Regions from separate parts of the Dermacoccus barathri genome, predicted to be linked through region 1. Evidence: riboswitches for the same ligand, from Rfam matches in the RefSeq annotation. Region 1 holds a riboswitch; each other region holds the start of a gene.

Region 1 (4,247 bases):
GGCTGTGGCCGCGTAGGCGGGCACGCCCGGGCAGACCTCCCACGGCACTCCGAGAGCGTCGAGTCGTCGGGTTTGCTCGGCGAGAGCCGAGTAGATCGACGGGTCGCCCGAGCACAGCCGCGCGACGTCCGCTCCGCGGGCGTGAGCCTCGGCCATGAGGCGCGTGATGTCGTTGAGGTCGAGACGTTGCGTGTCGATACGTTCGGCGTCGGCGGGCAGGTGAGCGAGCACGGCCGCGTCGAGGTAGGTGCCGGGGAACAGGCACACCGACGAGCGCTCGAGCAGGTTCACGGCGCGCAGCGTGAGGAGATCGGCCGCTCCCGGACCGGCACCGATGAAGTGGACGGTCATGCGGACTCCTTCGACCTGGGGGGCCGCGTCAGGCACCACTGAACGACGCTACGGGCAGGCTTCCAGCCGTGAAAGCGCCCGAGAGGCTCGAGATGTTCGACGGCAAGGCGGGTGAGTGAGCCGCCGTGCGTGCGGTGTACCTCGTGAAGCAGCGCTTCGCTCTCTCTCGTCACGGCGTGGGCGACGAGACGACCACCGGGCCGCAACGCTGCGATCGCGGCGTCCAGGACGTCACGATCCAGTCCACCGCCGAGGAAGACGGCATCCGGTCGAGGCAGGTCGTCGTCGCGCACGGCGGCGCTAGTGCTGGTGACGTGGACGTCCACGCGGGAGGAGACGCCGAAGCGGGCGGCGTTCTGCGTCACCCGAGCGGCACGGTCCGGATCGCGCTCTACGGCGACCGTGCGGGCACGCGGGGCAGCGAGGCACCACTCGACCCCCACGGCCCCCGAGCCGGCGCCGAGGTCCCACAGGACCTGACCGGGCCACGGGCGCAGCCGGGCGAGGGCGGTGGCACGCACGTCTCGCTTCGTGATGAGTCCGTCGTGCTCAAAAGCGTCGTCGGCACGACCGGGGGCTGGCCCGAGGGCTTGTGGCTCGGCGTCGAGAACACCGACCTCGAGGCACACGACGACGAGGTCAGGGGTGCGTTCGTCACCCCACGCAGCGCAGGTGGTGCTGTTCGAGCCCTCGTTCTGGCCACCGAGGTGCCACCACGCGGTGAGCTTTGCGGTTCCGGCGCCTGCCTCCACGGCGAGGCGTGCAACCTCCGCGGGGCCGTCGCCGTCCGAACAGAGCAGGACGAGACGGGAGCCCGGGGTGACGAACGGAAGGAAGCGGTCCGTGGATCGGCCGACGAGGGTGACGACGTCGACGGACTCCGCCGACCACCCCATCCGAGCGCGGGCCAGCGCCTCCGACGAGAGCGCCGGGTGGACACGCACCGCCTCCCGACCAACTGCCTTGATCAGCGTCGTTCCGATGCCCGACAACAACGGGTCTCCGGACGCGAGAACGACTGTGTTCCTGCTTGATTCGCCGACAAGCGACTGCAGTTTGTCGCGCAGCGGAGACGGCAGGGGTCGCCGTTCCTGCTGTCCCATCGACGGCAGCAGGTCGAGCTGACGTGGGCTTCCGATGACGGTGTCGGCCCGTCCCACGAGGTTCCGTGTGGCTTCAGAGAGACCACTCCACCCGTCGTCCCCGATGCCCACGACCTCGATCATGGCCGACACCCTACGACAAGGCTGGGCACCGACGGCGGCCCTGAGGGACGCGAAACCTCGGATCGGCCCGGACACCACCACGGCGCGCGCGTCTGCCATGATGTCTCCCGGTTGCATGACGAGGAATACCGGTGAGAATCCGGAGCGGTCCCGCCACTGTGAGCTTCCCTTCGAAGCGAGCCAGGACGTCGTCATCACCTGCCACGTGCACGAGCCGTGGCATCTCGTACGGCAAGCGTGGTCACTTGCCAGGAGGATTCGTGATGTCCCGTTATCCCTTCACGGCCGTCGTCGGCGCAGACGACCTCGAACTGGCTCTCGTGCTGACGACGATCTCACCGGCCATCGGTGGTGTGCTCGTTCGCGGCGAGAAGGGCACGGCCAAGTCGACCATCGTGCGCGGGCTCGTCGACGTGCTCCCCCGGATCGACGTCGTCGCCCGATGCCGCTACAGCTGCGACCCGCGGACCCCGGAGCCGAACTGCCCCGACGGCCCTCACGACGCCGACGGTGACGCCACGAGTCGCCCGGTCCGCCTTGTCGAACTTCCCGTCGGCGCCGGCGACGACCGAGTCAGTGGCTCGCTCGATCTGGCCCGGGCCTTGGGCGCCGGCAGCGCCGAGTTCCGTCCCGGTCTTCTCGCCGAGGCCAACCGGGGGTTGCTCTACGTCGACGAGGTCAACCTCCTGCACGACCACCTCGTCGATCTCCTTCTCGACGCATCGGCGATGGGTAGCAATACGGTCGAGCGTGACGGCATGTCGGTGACGCACGCAGCCCGTTTCGTTCTCGTCGGCACGATGAACCCCGAGGAGGGCGAACTACGCCCCCAGCTGCTCGACCGTTTCGGTCTCTCCGTCGACGTCGCTGCCTCGCGTGACCCCGAGGTCCGCGCCGAAGTCGTCACGCGTCGACTCGCCTTCGACGCGAACCCCGATGCGTTCCTCGAACGATTCGCGGGCCATCAGGCTCGCCTGCGAGAGCGCATCGCCGCGGCCCAGGAGCATGTCGGAGGGGTTGTCCTTTCCCCGTGGGCGCTGCGCACCATCGCCCGCGTGTGTGCCGGCTTCGACGTCGACGGGATGCGTGCCGACATCGTCATCGCGCGAACGGCCAGTGCGCACGCCGCGTGGCGTGGCGCCGACGCCGTCGAGCGTGAGGACATCCGCGCAGCGGCCGTCCTTGCGCTCGCACACCGCCGACGCCGCGGCCCCTTCGACCCGCCCGGCCTGGACGAAGACCTTCTCGATCGGCTGCTCGACGAGGAACCGCCCCCGCCGCCCGAGGGTGGCGACGATCCCGACGATGAGCCGCAGGGGCCCGACGACGAGGAGCCGTCCGACTCCGAGGCCACCGACGAAAGCGAAGCGACTGACGGGCCAAGCGCCGATTCTCCTCAACCGCCGCCTGCCCAGGACGACAGCCCGCGTGACGAGCAGTCACCCACGTCCTCGCACGACACGCACGCCGAGACAGAGGCGGAACAGAGCCCTGCCGATACACAGGACGAACCGCAGAACGCGGCCGCACCCGTCGCGACGGCATCGGTCGGCGCCCCCTACCGCCCACAGCGCTTCGAACTGTCGAGCATCGGTCGAGGTGAGGCCGGACGACGCAGCCGCGCCGAAACGACGACGGGCCGCGTCGTCGGTGTACGCCCCGATCGTGAGGGCAAGGTCCACCTCCTCGCGACGGTCCGCGAAGCGGCCGTGCGGCAAGTAGCACGGAAGGCCGAGCCCGGCTCGGGGCTCCTCGTCGAACCGGCGGACCTGCGCCATGCGCGGATCATGGGCCGTGAATCCAACCTCGTCCTCTTCTGCGTGGATGCCTCGGGCTCGATGGCCGCACGCAAGCGGATGAGCGAGGTCAAGACCGCCGTGCTCTCGCTCTTGCTCGACGCCTACGAGCGTCGCGACAAGGTTGGCCTCGTGACGTTCGCCGGCGACGGTGCCCGCCTCGTCCTGCCGCCGACCTCCTCCGTCGACCGAGCCGCGACCCTGCTCGCCGACGTTCCGCACGGCGGGCGCACCCCTGTCGCGGAGGGCCTGCTCGAAGCGGCGGACGTGCTGCGCATCGAGCGGCTGCGCGACCCGAACCGACGTCCCCTGCTCGTGCTCGTCACCGACGGCCGCGCGACGAGCGGCGAGCGCGCCCTCGAGCGAGCCTTCGACGTGGCCGATAGGTGGCACTCCCTCGACGTCGAGACGATCGTCGTCGACTGCGAATCGGGACGCTTCCGACTCGGCCTCGCGGGGCAGCTCGCCCAGCGGATGCTGGCCCGTCACGTACCCCTCGAGCAGGTCTCGGCCACCGGCCTCATCGACGCCATCGCTCCCGCGGCGACGCCGCGCACCTCGAACGGGAAGGCAGCCTGATGCCCCAGGGACAGACCCCCAGCACTCCGGACGACGGCCTCACGACCCGTCAGCGCCGCAACCGCCCCCTCGTCGTCGTCCACCACGGCGCGGGCAAGGGCAAGTCGACGGCCGCCTTCGGGCTCGCGCTGCGCGCCTGGAACCAGGGCTGGTCGATCGGCGTCTTCCAATTCGTGAAGTCCGCCAAGTGGCGCATCGGTGAGCAGGCCGCGCTCGAAGCGCTCGGTGAAGTCCACACGAGCACGGGCCAGGGTGGCCCGGTCGAGTGGCACAAGATGGGCTCCGGCTGGTCGTG
Region 2 (4,247 bases), on a different contig from region 1:
ACGGGCACGGACGGCGCGGTGCCGCTGCCGAAGCGGAATCCGACGACTCCGCCCGGGGTGGCGGGCAGCGAGGCGACACCGAGGTTCGAGTAGTTCCACGAGCCGCCGCGCTTGGCGCTGAAGACCGTCCAGTAGGCGTTCGGCGGAGGCATCCGGCACGGCGAACTCGACGGGTACCCGTTGACGCCGCAGAGCACGCCGTCGTGGTACTGCGTGGAACCGGTCGTCGAGAACCCGGCGGCCCGCAGCGCCTGGAGCGCCGTGCCCGGACTACCCGGCGCGCAGCCGGTGGCCGAGCCGCTCGGGAACTGGACGACGACGGTCACGCCGCTCGTCGCACTCGTGCACGCACCCGCAGCGGACGCGGGCGCTGCGGCACCCGTCGTCACGGCACCGAGGCCCGCGAGGGCCGAGGCGCCGACGAGAACCGGTGCGCCGAGGCGCGCGAGATCAGCGGCGACGCGCGTACGCAACGGCACCTCCCGCGGTGACGAGGATGACGGCGCCGAAGGCGAAGCCGAACGGCACGGTGTTGTCCGAGACCTTGTCGGTGTTCACGATCGGGCCGGTGGCGGGCGTCGTCGACGTCGACTGCGGCACCGTGGACGTGGACGGCGCGCTCGGGCTCGTCGTCGAGGTCGGCGCTGCGGTGGCATCCGTGCTCGTGGTGCTCGTGGGAGCCGGCGTGGCGGAGGTGGACGTCGAGTTGCTCGACGAGGTGCTCGTCGGCTTCGGCGCGCTCGTCGTGGACGTCGAGGTGCTGGGCGACGACGTGGGCTCGGAGGAGCACGAGATGGCGGGAGTCGCGGTGGCGCCACCCTTCGTCAACGAGACGAGGGGCGCCCTCGTGAACGCGTAGAGACCCTGGGACGTGGCGCGGGTCTCGTTGCCGGCGAGCTTGCCGGAGGCACCGGCGCTCTTCATCGCCGCGAACGCGGTGCGGTCGTACGCGATGGCGCCACGCACAGCGGCAGGGAACGAGCAGCCGTACTGCAGCGAGGCGACGAACGACTGCGCCTTAACAGCGCGCGCGTCCTGACCGCCGAGGGTGAACGCCACCGCCGCGAGGCCCGTCGAGTTGGCGTTGGGGGTGGTCGTGCCCGTTCCGCCGGCGACGCCACCGTCGGCGTTCTGCTTCGTGGCGAGGAAGTTCACGGCCTTCGTCACGTCGGCGCCGTGACCGCCGGCGGCGGCGAGCGCCTGCACGGCGAACGACGTGGCGTCGGGGTCGGAGACGCACGCCGAACCGTCGTCGGCCAAGCGGAATCCGCCGTCATTGCAGCGCAGCGAGAGGAGGTAGTTCGTGGCCTTCGCGTCAGCGGGCGCGCCGGCCTTCTGCAGCGCGATGACGGCGAGGGACTGGGTGACGGCGTTCGAGTAGTCGCCGTAGGCCGAGACGTCGGAGAAGCGGCCGCTCGGCTCCTCGAGGCCCTGCAGCTTCGAGACGAGGTCGACGCCGCCGAACGCGCGCGGGTTCTGCCCCTGTGCCTTCGCGACGATGAGGGACTTCGCCACAGCTCCCGCGTACACGTCGGTGCCCGGCACGGCGTAGTCACCCACACCCTTGGCGAACGCTGTCGTGGCGGCACCGGCTTCGTTGCCCGCAACACCGGCCGACGTAAGGGCCAGGATGCCGTCGGCGGAAAGGCCCGCGTCGAGGTAGGTCTGACCCGAGTAGGTGGAGCTGAGCTCGTGGCGGCCTGCGGCGAACTGCCCGGCAAGGAAGGATGCCGCGGCGTCGCTTCCCGTCGCGGGAGCGGCAGTGGCGGGCGCCGAGGCTGCGGCAGCGAGAGCGACGAGGGCGGCGCTGGTGACTCCGGCGCGACGCAGGTGGGTCGTCATGATGACCTTCCGGGCAGGTGCGTGGCCGGTGGGCGACACCCTGCTCGAACGACGAGCCGGGCCTCTCCCGCTGACCTCGACGGGTGTGATGAGGCAGATGTGATCAGACACAGCCGAGACGAGGCATTCCGGCTCATCAGCGGACTGATCTACGGCTGCGGGTCAGCGCCGGAATTCGACCGGCTTCCCCTCGTTCTCGGCTCTCCGGCACGAGCCGAAGATCGCATCCAGGCTATCACCAGCCGCCGTGCGCCCTCGTCTCAGCGAGAGCGCCTGACGAGCGCGTCCCAGACGGAGCGCGCGATGGGTGCGGCGGTCCGTCCACCCTCGCCTCCTTCGTCGACCCGAACGACGACGACGTAGCGCTTGCCGTCCTCGTCTGCCCCGCCGAACGAGGCGAACCACGCGGTGGCGTGCTTGCCGTAGACCTCGGCCGTCCCTGTCTTGCCGTAGACGGCGTGCGCGTCGAGGTCGAAGCCTCGGAAGGCCTCGGAGGCCGTCCCCGTCGAGACCGCCCGTTTGAGCCCCTCGAGTTCACGGGCGTACATCCGGGCATCGAGGCTGAGGGTACGGGCCTCGGGCGACGGGAGCGCCGTGCGAGCGCTGCCGTCCGAACGCGCGGTTGCCACGGCGACGCGGGGCGTCGGCACACGACCGTTCGTCGCGAGCGCGGCGAAGGACGTGGCCACCTGCATCGGCGTCGCGGCGACGTCACCCTGGCCGATCGCGAAGTTCACCGCGTCACCGGCGCGTACGACGTAGCCACTCGTGCAGTTCTCCTTGGCCACCTGCGTGAGATACGAAGCACGGTCCTTGTCGGTGATCTCCGGGTAGCCGCTCTTCGCCCGCCTGCAGGACGCCGCCTTCGTCGCCTCCCACTCACGGCGCTTCGTCGCGCGGTCGGGAAGGGAGCCGCTCGCCTCCGCGGGCAGGTCAACCCCGGTTCGCGCGCCGTATCCGAACTCGCGGGCCACGCTGGTGTACGGGTCGGGAGCGTCGGTGGACGCCTTCACTCCCCCGGCCTTGACCCAGGCGTCGTACGCCCACCGGTAGAAAACGGTGTCGCAGGAGACCTCGAGCGCCTTCGGGATGTCGATCGTGCCGTGCGCCTGCGACTCGAAGTTGCTGTAGGAGCGGTTGCCGATCATGACCGACGACGGGCAGGAGTACGAGCCGTTCGGGTCCACGCCGGTCTGGGCCGCGGCGAAGAGGGAGAACACCTTGAACGTCGACGCGGGTGGGCCGGCCACGGACGTGGCTCGGTTGGTCAGCGGGTCGCCGGCCCTCGTGTCGAGCAGCGAGTCGTACTCGGCCTGCGTCACGCCGCCGTTCCACACGGACGGGTCGTAGGTGGGCTGGTTCGTCATGGCGACGACGTTGCCGCTGTCCGCCTCGAGGACAACGACGCTTCCCGAACCGGCCTTTTGCCCGCGCTTCCGGGCTGCGGCGATGCCGTCGGCGAGGGCCTTCGCCGCGGCGTCCTGCACGTCAGGGCGGATCGAGGTGACGACGTCCTGGCCCGCCACCGGCGGCACGTCCGCCACCTGACGTTGCGCCGTGCCGTCGGGGCCGATGGCGGTGGAGCGCTTGCCGTCGCGTCCGCGCAGGACGGCGTCGTACTGCTTCTCGACACCCGTGCGGCCGAGCAACGTCGGCACACCCGACCCCGAGCTCGAGACGCCGGTGTCGTCGGCTGTCGCTGCCGTGAGGTAACCGGCCACCTGGGCGAGGGAGTCGCCGCGGGAGCCGTAGGTTCGGGTCGCTGTCGGTCGCACCGCGATGCCGGGGTAGGCCTCGGGGCGCTCGAGCAGCGCGTTCGCAGCCGACGCCTCGACGTCGGAGGCGATCGGCACCGCCTCGAAGGGATGCCCGGCGAAGCAGACCGGCGACGGCGCGGCGCCCTTCGTCCCGCACGCCTTCGTCCGCGCCAAGAGGCTCAGCGGATCCCGGCCGATGGCCGAGGCGACGCGCGCGATGACCTTCGGCGCGTCGTCACGCGCGAGGGCCTGCGGCGAGATCGTCAGCGTCGTCGTCGAACCGTTCCCGACGAGAACGGTACCGTCGGCAGCGAGGATCCGCCCGCGTTGGGCAGGCACGACGACGTCACGCGTGTTGATGTCCGCTGCGGCCCGCGCGTTCTTCGCGCCGTCGACGATCTGCAGTTGAACGAGGCGACCCACCATGATCGTCGCGACGAGAGCGACGACAAGAGCCATGACGAGCAACCGCGCACGTCCCGACGCCCCTCGCGCACCACGCGAACCTGCCCCACGGAAGCTCGGCACGAGGAACGGTCCGAACGGACGGCGTTCCCTCGGCACGCCTCGGCGCAGCCGGGTCATGCGCGTCCTCGTTCCTGCTCGCGCAACGTCCACCGCACCCAGGTCGGAGCGAGGGCTGCGGTG
Region 3 (4,247 bases), on a different contig from region 1:
CACACCCGCGCGGGGCGTCGACTCTTACCGCCCAAGGGTACCCGCTCGCCTCGTCGGGGCCGTGATGACGCTCACTGCGGCATCGGGACGTTCAGGCTCCGGAGCCTCGTCGCTGACCTGAGCCGACGATTCCGCGCTCGGTCAGTTCGACCGCCAGCTGGAAGCGTGTCTCGACGTCGCACTCGTCCATGAGCGCGGCGATCCGACGGCGGACGGTGCGCAGACTGACGCCGAGCACGCGGGCGATGGCCTCGTCCTTGAGGCCGGCCTGCATGAGCTCGACGAGACGCTCCGATGTCGTGTCGACGCCGTCGTCGACGGTGGTCGAGGCTGCCCAGAGGCGGTCGAACAGTTCGACGAAGGCCCGCACGACGACGGGATCCCGCAGCACGGCGTATCGGCCCTCGTCACCGCCCCACTCGGTGTTGGCGAGCACCAGATCGGTGCCGTAACAGACGAATTCGTTCGGGATGTGGTTGGCGAGGCGCTGACTCTCCCCCATGGCTGCCCACTGGGCCACCTCGAGGGTGCGGCTGCTCGCGGCGTCGAACTCGTGCAGTCCGTAGAGCCCGCGCCCCTCCTCGACGAGGCGACACAGGACGGGCTGCTCGTCGGGCGTGAAGGCGACGGCGTCGGTGTGCGTCATGCGGATCGGGCCGGACGTCGAGGCGGCCAAGTGCTCCATGACATCGGCGAGGCCGGAGGCGTCGATGTACTCGCGGGCGGGCTCGTCGGACAACGAGTGCTCCTGCCCGGCACGGTGGTCGCCGGCGAATCCGTCGATGGCGTCACGCAGCCGGGCGAGGTCTCGGCGGCGTTCCGCGAGGCGCGCCTCCTCGGCCGAGAGGATGCGCTCGAGGCCGGCGCGCGGGTGGTCGGCCTGGACGAGCCCTTCCTCGTTGATCCGGACGAGCCGCATGGCGCGCAGCGCCTCTGTGGCGTCGTCGATCTCGGCGGTGGACCGGTTGAGGCGCGCGGCATACACGGACGCGGGACGCGCCTGATCGCGCAGCACCTGGCGGTAGAGCTGTTCGGCAAGGTCGTCGAGGCCGAGGACGGCGAGGCGGTTCACGCGTCCACATTAGGACAGACGAGGGGGACATGACCCCTCCCGGCCATGTCCCCCTCGTCCCTTCCACCGTGGACGGTGGCAGACGATGCGCACGCTGTTCCCTCGTTCGCTCGTCCCCCGGAGACGAACGCTCCCTGAACGCGCCATCGCACACCTCTGACGCGGACGCGCGGTGTTCGGTTCCCTCAATTCGACGACGAATCGAGAACAGCACCAACGCGCGTCGCGCCAGGGCCCGGTCAGCTGGTCAGAGGCCGAGCTCGCGAGCGCCCGTGGCCGAGGAGTCGCGCAGGAAGTCGGCGCAGCGGCGCTGTTCGTCGGTTTCGCCGATGGCGCCGGCGGCCTTGCTCAGCGCGCCGAGTGCACGCAGGAAGCCGCGGTTCGGCTCGTGCTCCCACGGCACCGGGCCCTGGCCGCGCCAGCCGGCCTTGCGCAGCGAGTCGAGCCCGCGGTGGTAGCCGGTGCGGGCGTAGGCGTACCCCTCGACGGCCTCGCCGTCGTCGAGCGCGTCCTCGGCGAGCTGGGCCCACACGAGCGAGCTGGCCGGGTACATGCGGGCGACGTCGCGCGGGTGGACGCCGGCGTCGAGCTTCTCGGCGGCCGGGTCGACGTCGAGCTTGGTTTCGGGGATTCCGAGCAGGTTGTCCATGGCGCCATTCAAACATCGAGCGCTGACAACATCGTCCATGGCGGTGACACCGCTCACGTCATCGAAGAAGCCCCCTCCACTCCCCCCACCGCGCAACTCGCCGCTGTTAGGCTCCCGTCGTCGCCTCAAGATCGAGGAACCCGGTGAGAGTCCGGGACGGTCGCGCCACTGTGAGCGGGTTTTCCGCGAGTCAGGAACTCGAGGGCGAAGCATTGTCGGGACGCGTCATCCCGGGAAGGTGCATTGCCATGCATATTGCCGAGGGCTTCTTGCCACCCCTCCACGCGGCCGCTTGGACGGCCGTCTCCGCGCCGTTCGTCGTTCACGGCGTCCGCCGCATCACGCAGATCACGCGTGAACACCCTGATTCCAAACTCCTGCTCGCCGGCGTCGGTGCCTACTCGTTCGTGCTGTCGGCCATCAAGCTGCCGTCGGTCACGGGCAGTTCGTCGCACCCGACGGGCACGGGTGAGGGCGCCGTCATCTTCAAGCCACCCGTCATGGCCGCGTTGGGCACGATCGTGCTTATCTTCCAGGCGTTGCTGCTCGCGCACGGCGGCCTGACGACGTTGGGCGCCAACGTGTTCTCCATGGCGATCGTCGGGCCGTGGGTCGCCTACGGCACCTACCGTCTCCTGGGCCGGGCGCCGTTCTCGGTGGCCGTCTTCTTCGCCGTCGCCCTGGCCGACCTGGCCACGTACGTCGTCACCGCCACGCAGCTGGCCATCGCGTTCCCCGACGCCCAGAGCGGCTTCTTCGGCGCATGGTCGCGCTTCCTCGGCCTGTTCGCGCTCACTCAGATTCCGCTCGCCATCGTTGAGGGCCTCATCGGCGTGCTCCTCATGAACGCCCTGCGTTCGTGGGCGGGCCCGCAGCTGCAGGGCCTCGGCTTCGGCAAGGGCCGCCGCGATGTCTTCGACGACGAGCCTGGCGAATCCGACACTCCCGCCACGACCGACGACACCCTCAACACGCCCGCCGGAGGTGCCCGATGAAGCGCTCGACCGTGTGGAAGAACGTCGCACTTCTCGCCCTGGCGGCCGTCGTGTTCGCTATCGCCCTGCTCATGGGCACCCACTCCGGCGGTGAGTTCGGCGGAACGGACGCCGCTGCCTCCGAGCAGATCGAGGCCTCGAACAAGGACTACGAGCCGTGGTTCTCGCCGATCTGGGAGCAGCCCGGCGGCGAGGTCGAATCAGGCCTCTTCGCGCTGCAGGCCGCCATCGGCGCCGGCATTCTCGGCTTCGTGCTCGGCACGTTCCGCGAGCGCCGTAAGCGTTCGACGGAAACGGCGCCGAACGCCGACGACTCCCCGCAGAACGCCGCACGCACCCCCGAGTCGACAACCCACAGCAGCTGACCGTGGGAGCCAGGACGGGCCCCGGCCCGGCCGTCGATCGCGCCGCCTGGAGCAACAGGTGGCGCGATCGCTCCGTTCTCGAGAAGTCGGTGCTCAGTCTCGGGCTGCTCGTCGTCGCGATGGTGACGCGGGCGCCCTGGCTCCACGCCGCCGTCGTCGTGGTCTGCCTGGTCGCGATCCTCGTCGGCGCCCGCGTCGAACCGAGGCTCGCCTCCCGCGTTCTCACGCTGCCGGTGACGTTCATCGTCCTCGGGGCACTCGTGGCGGCGGTGTCGATCGGCCACCCCGCTCCTGACGCCGTGTGGTCGTTCGGCCCGTTCTGGTCGGCGCCGGCGTCTATCGAGCGTTCCGTCGAGACGGTCGGCCGCTCACTCGCGGCGGCCTCGGCCCTCATGCTGCTCGCCCTCACCACCCCAATGACCGACCTCCTGACGGCGGCCCGTCGCGCCAAGGTGCCCGCGACGATGGTGGAGATCGCGGGCCTCGTCTACCGGATGCTCTTCGTCCTCCTCGACGTGGCAGGCAACGTCCGGGCTACGCAGGAGGCCCGTCTCGGGTACGCGTCGCCGCGCATCGCCCGGGCCAGCGTCGCATCGCTACTCTCCGCCACGCTCCGAACGGCCTGGGTGCGGGCTCAGCGTCTCGGCGAAGGGCTCGAAGGGCGCGGCTTCGACGGCGCGCTCGTCGTCACGCCCCGGGCGCAGAACGTCTCAGTGCCGTTCGTCGGCCTCAGCGCTTGCGTGGTCCTCGCGCTCGGCGTCGTCGCGGTGATGACCCGATGAGTGCGCTCGCCCTGCACGGGGTCAGCGTCCGGTACGGCCGCGACGCGTGGGTGCTGCGCGACGTCGACGTGGAGGTCGTGGCGGGCCGTCGCCTCGCGCTCATCGGCGCCAACGGTGCGGGCAAGACGACGCTCCTGCGGACCTTGAGCGGCAGCCTGCGGCCCACCGCCGGCGAGGTTCTCGTCGACGAGACGCCCCTGAGCTTCAAGCGCACAGCACTCACCGCCCACCGCCGCGCCGTGCAGCTCGTCCTACAGGATCCGGACGATCAGCTCTTCTCCGCCGATGTCCACGCCGAGATCTCCTACGGTCCCACCAACCTCGGCCTCGACCCCGACGCCGTCCGTGCGCGGGTGGCCGAGACCGCTGAACTGTTGGGCATCA

What was found. Region 1 has a riboswitch for cobalamin ahead of IM689_RS12350 (VWA domain-containing protein). Riboswitches for the same ligand answer to the same signal wherever they lie in the genome.
Region 2: it holds a riboswitch for cobalamin, as region 1 does, so the genes downstream of both, IM689_RS09645 (prenyltransferase/squalene oxidase repeat-containing protein) here and IM689_RS12350 (VWA domain-containing protein) in region 1, are expected to answer to the same signal.
Region 3: it holds a riboswitch for cobalamin, as region 1 does, so the genes downstream of both, IM689_RS06855 (energy-coupling factor ABC transporter permease) here and IM689_RS12350 (VWA domain-containing protein) in region 1, are expected to answer to the same signal.

The regions. Positions count from the first base shown of each region.
Region 1 is NZ_JADCTK010000006.1:176,825-181,071, forward strand. It holds gene IM689_RS12340 (cobalt-precorrin-4/precorrin-4 C(11)-methyltransferase) at 1-351, opposite strand, end outside; gene cbiE (precorrin-6y C5,15-methyltransferase (decarboxylating) subunit CbiE) at 348-1,577, opposite strand; cobalamin riboswitch at 1,669-1,844, shown strand; gene IM689_RS12350 (VWA domain-containing protein) at 1,841-3,952, shown strand; gene cobO (cob(I)yrinic acid a,c-diamide adenosyltransferase) at 3,952-4,247, shown strand, end outside.
Region 2 is NZ_JADCTK010000004.1:354,145-358,391, forward strand. It holds gene IM689_RS09640 (hypothetical protein) at 1-473, opposite strand, end outside; gene IM689_RS09645 (prenyltransferase/squalene oxidase repeat-containing protein) at 451-1,842, opposite strand; cobalamin riboswitch at 1,943-2,083, opposite strand; gene IM689_RS09650 (penicillin-binding transpeptidase domain-containing protein) at 2,103-4,184, opposite strand; gene IM689_RS09655 (hypothetical protein) at 4,181-4,247, opposite strand, start outside.
Region 3 is NZ_JADCTK010000003.1:249,857-254,103, forward strand. It holds gene IM689_RS06845 (response regulator transcription factor) at 92-1,072, opposite strand; gene IM689_RS06850 (DUF3151 domain-containing protein) at 1,320-1,721, opposite strand; cobalamin riboswitch at 1,812-1,935, shown strand; gene IM689_RS06855 (energy-coupling factor ABC transporter permease) at 1,970-2,716, shown strand; gene IM689_RS06860 (energy-coupling factor ABC transporter substrate-binding protein) at 2,713-3,081, shown strand; gene cbiQ (cobalt ECF transporter T component CbiQ) at 3,084-3,863, shown strand; gene IM689_RS06870 (energy-coupling factor ABC transporter ATP-binding protein) at 3,860-4,247, shown strand, end outside.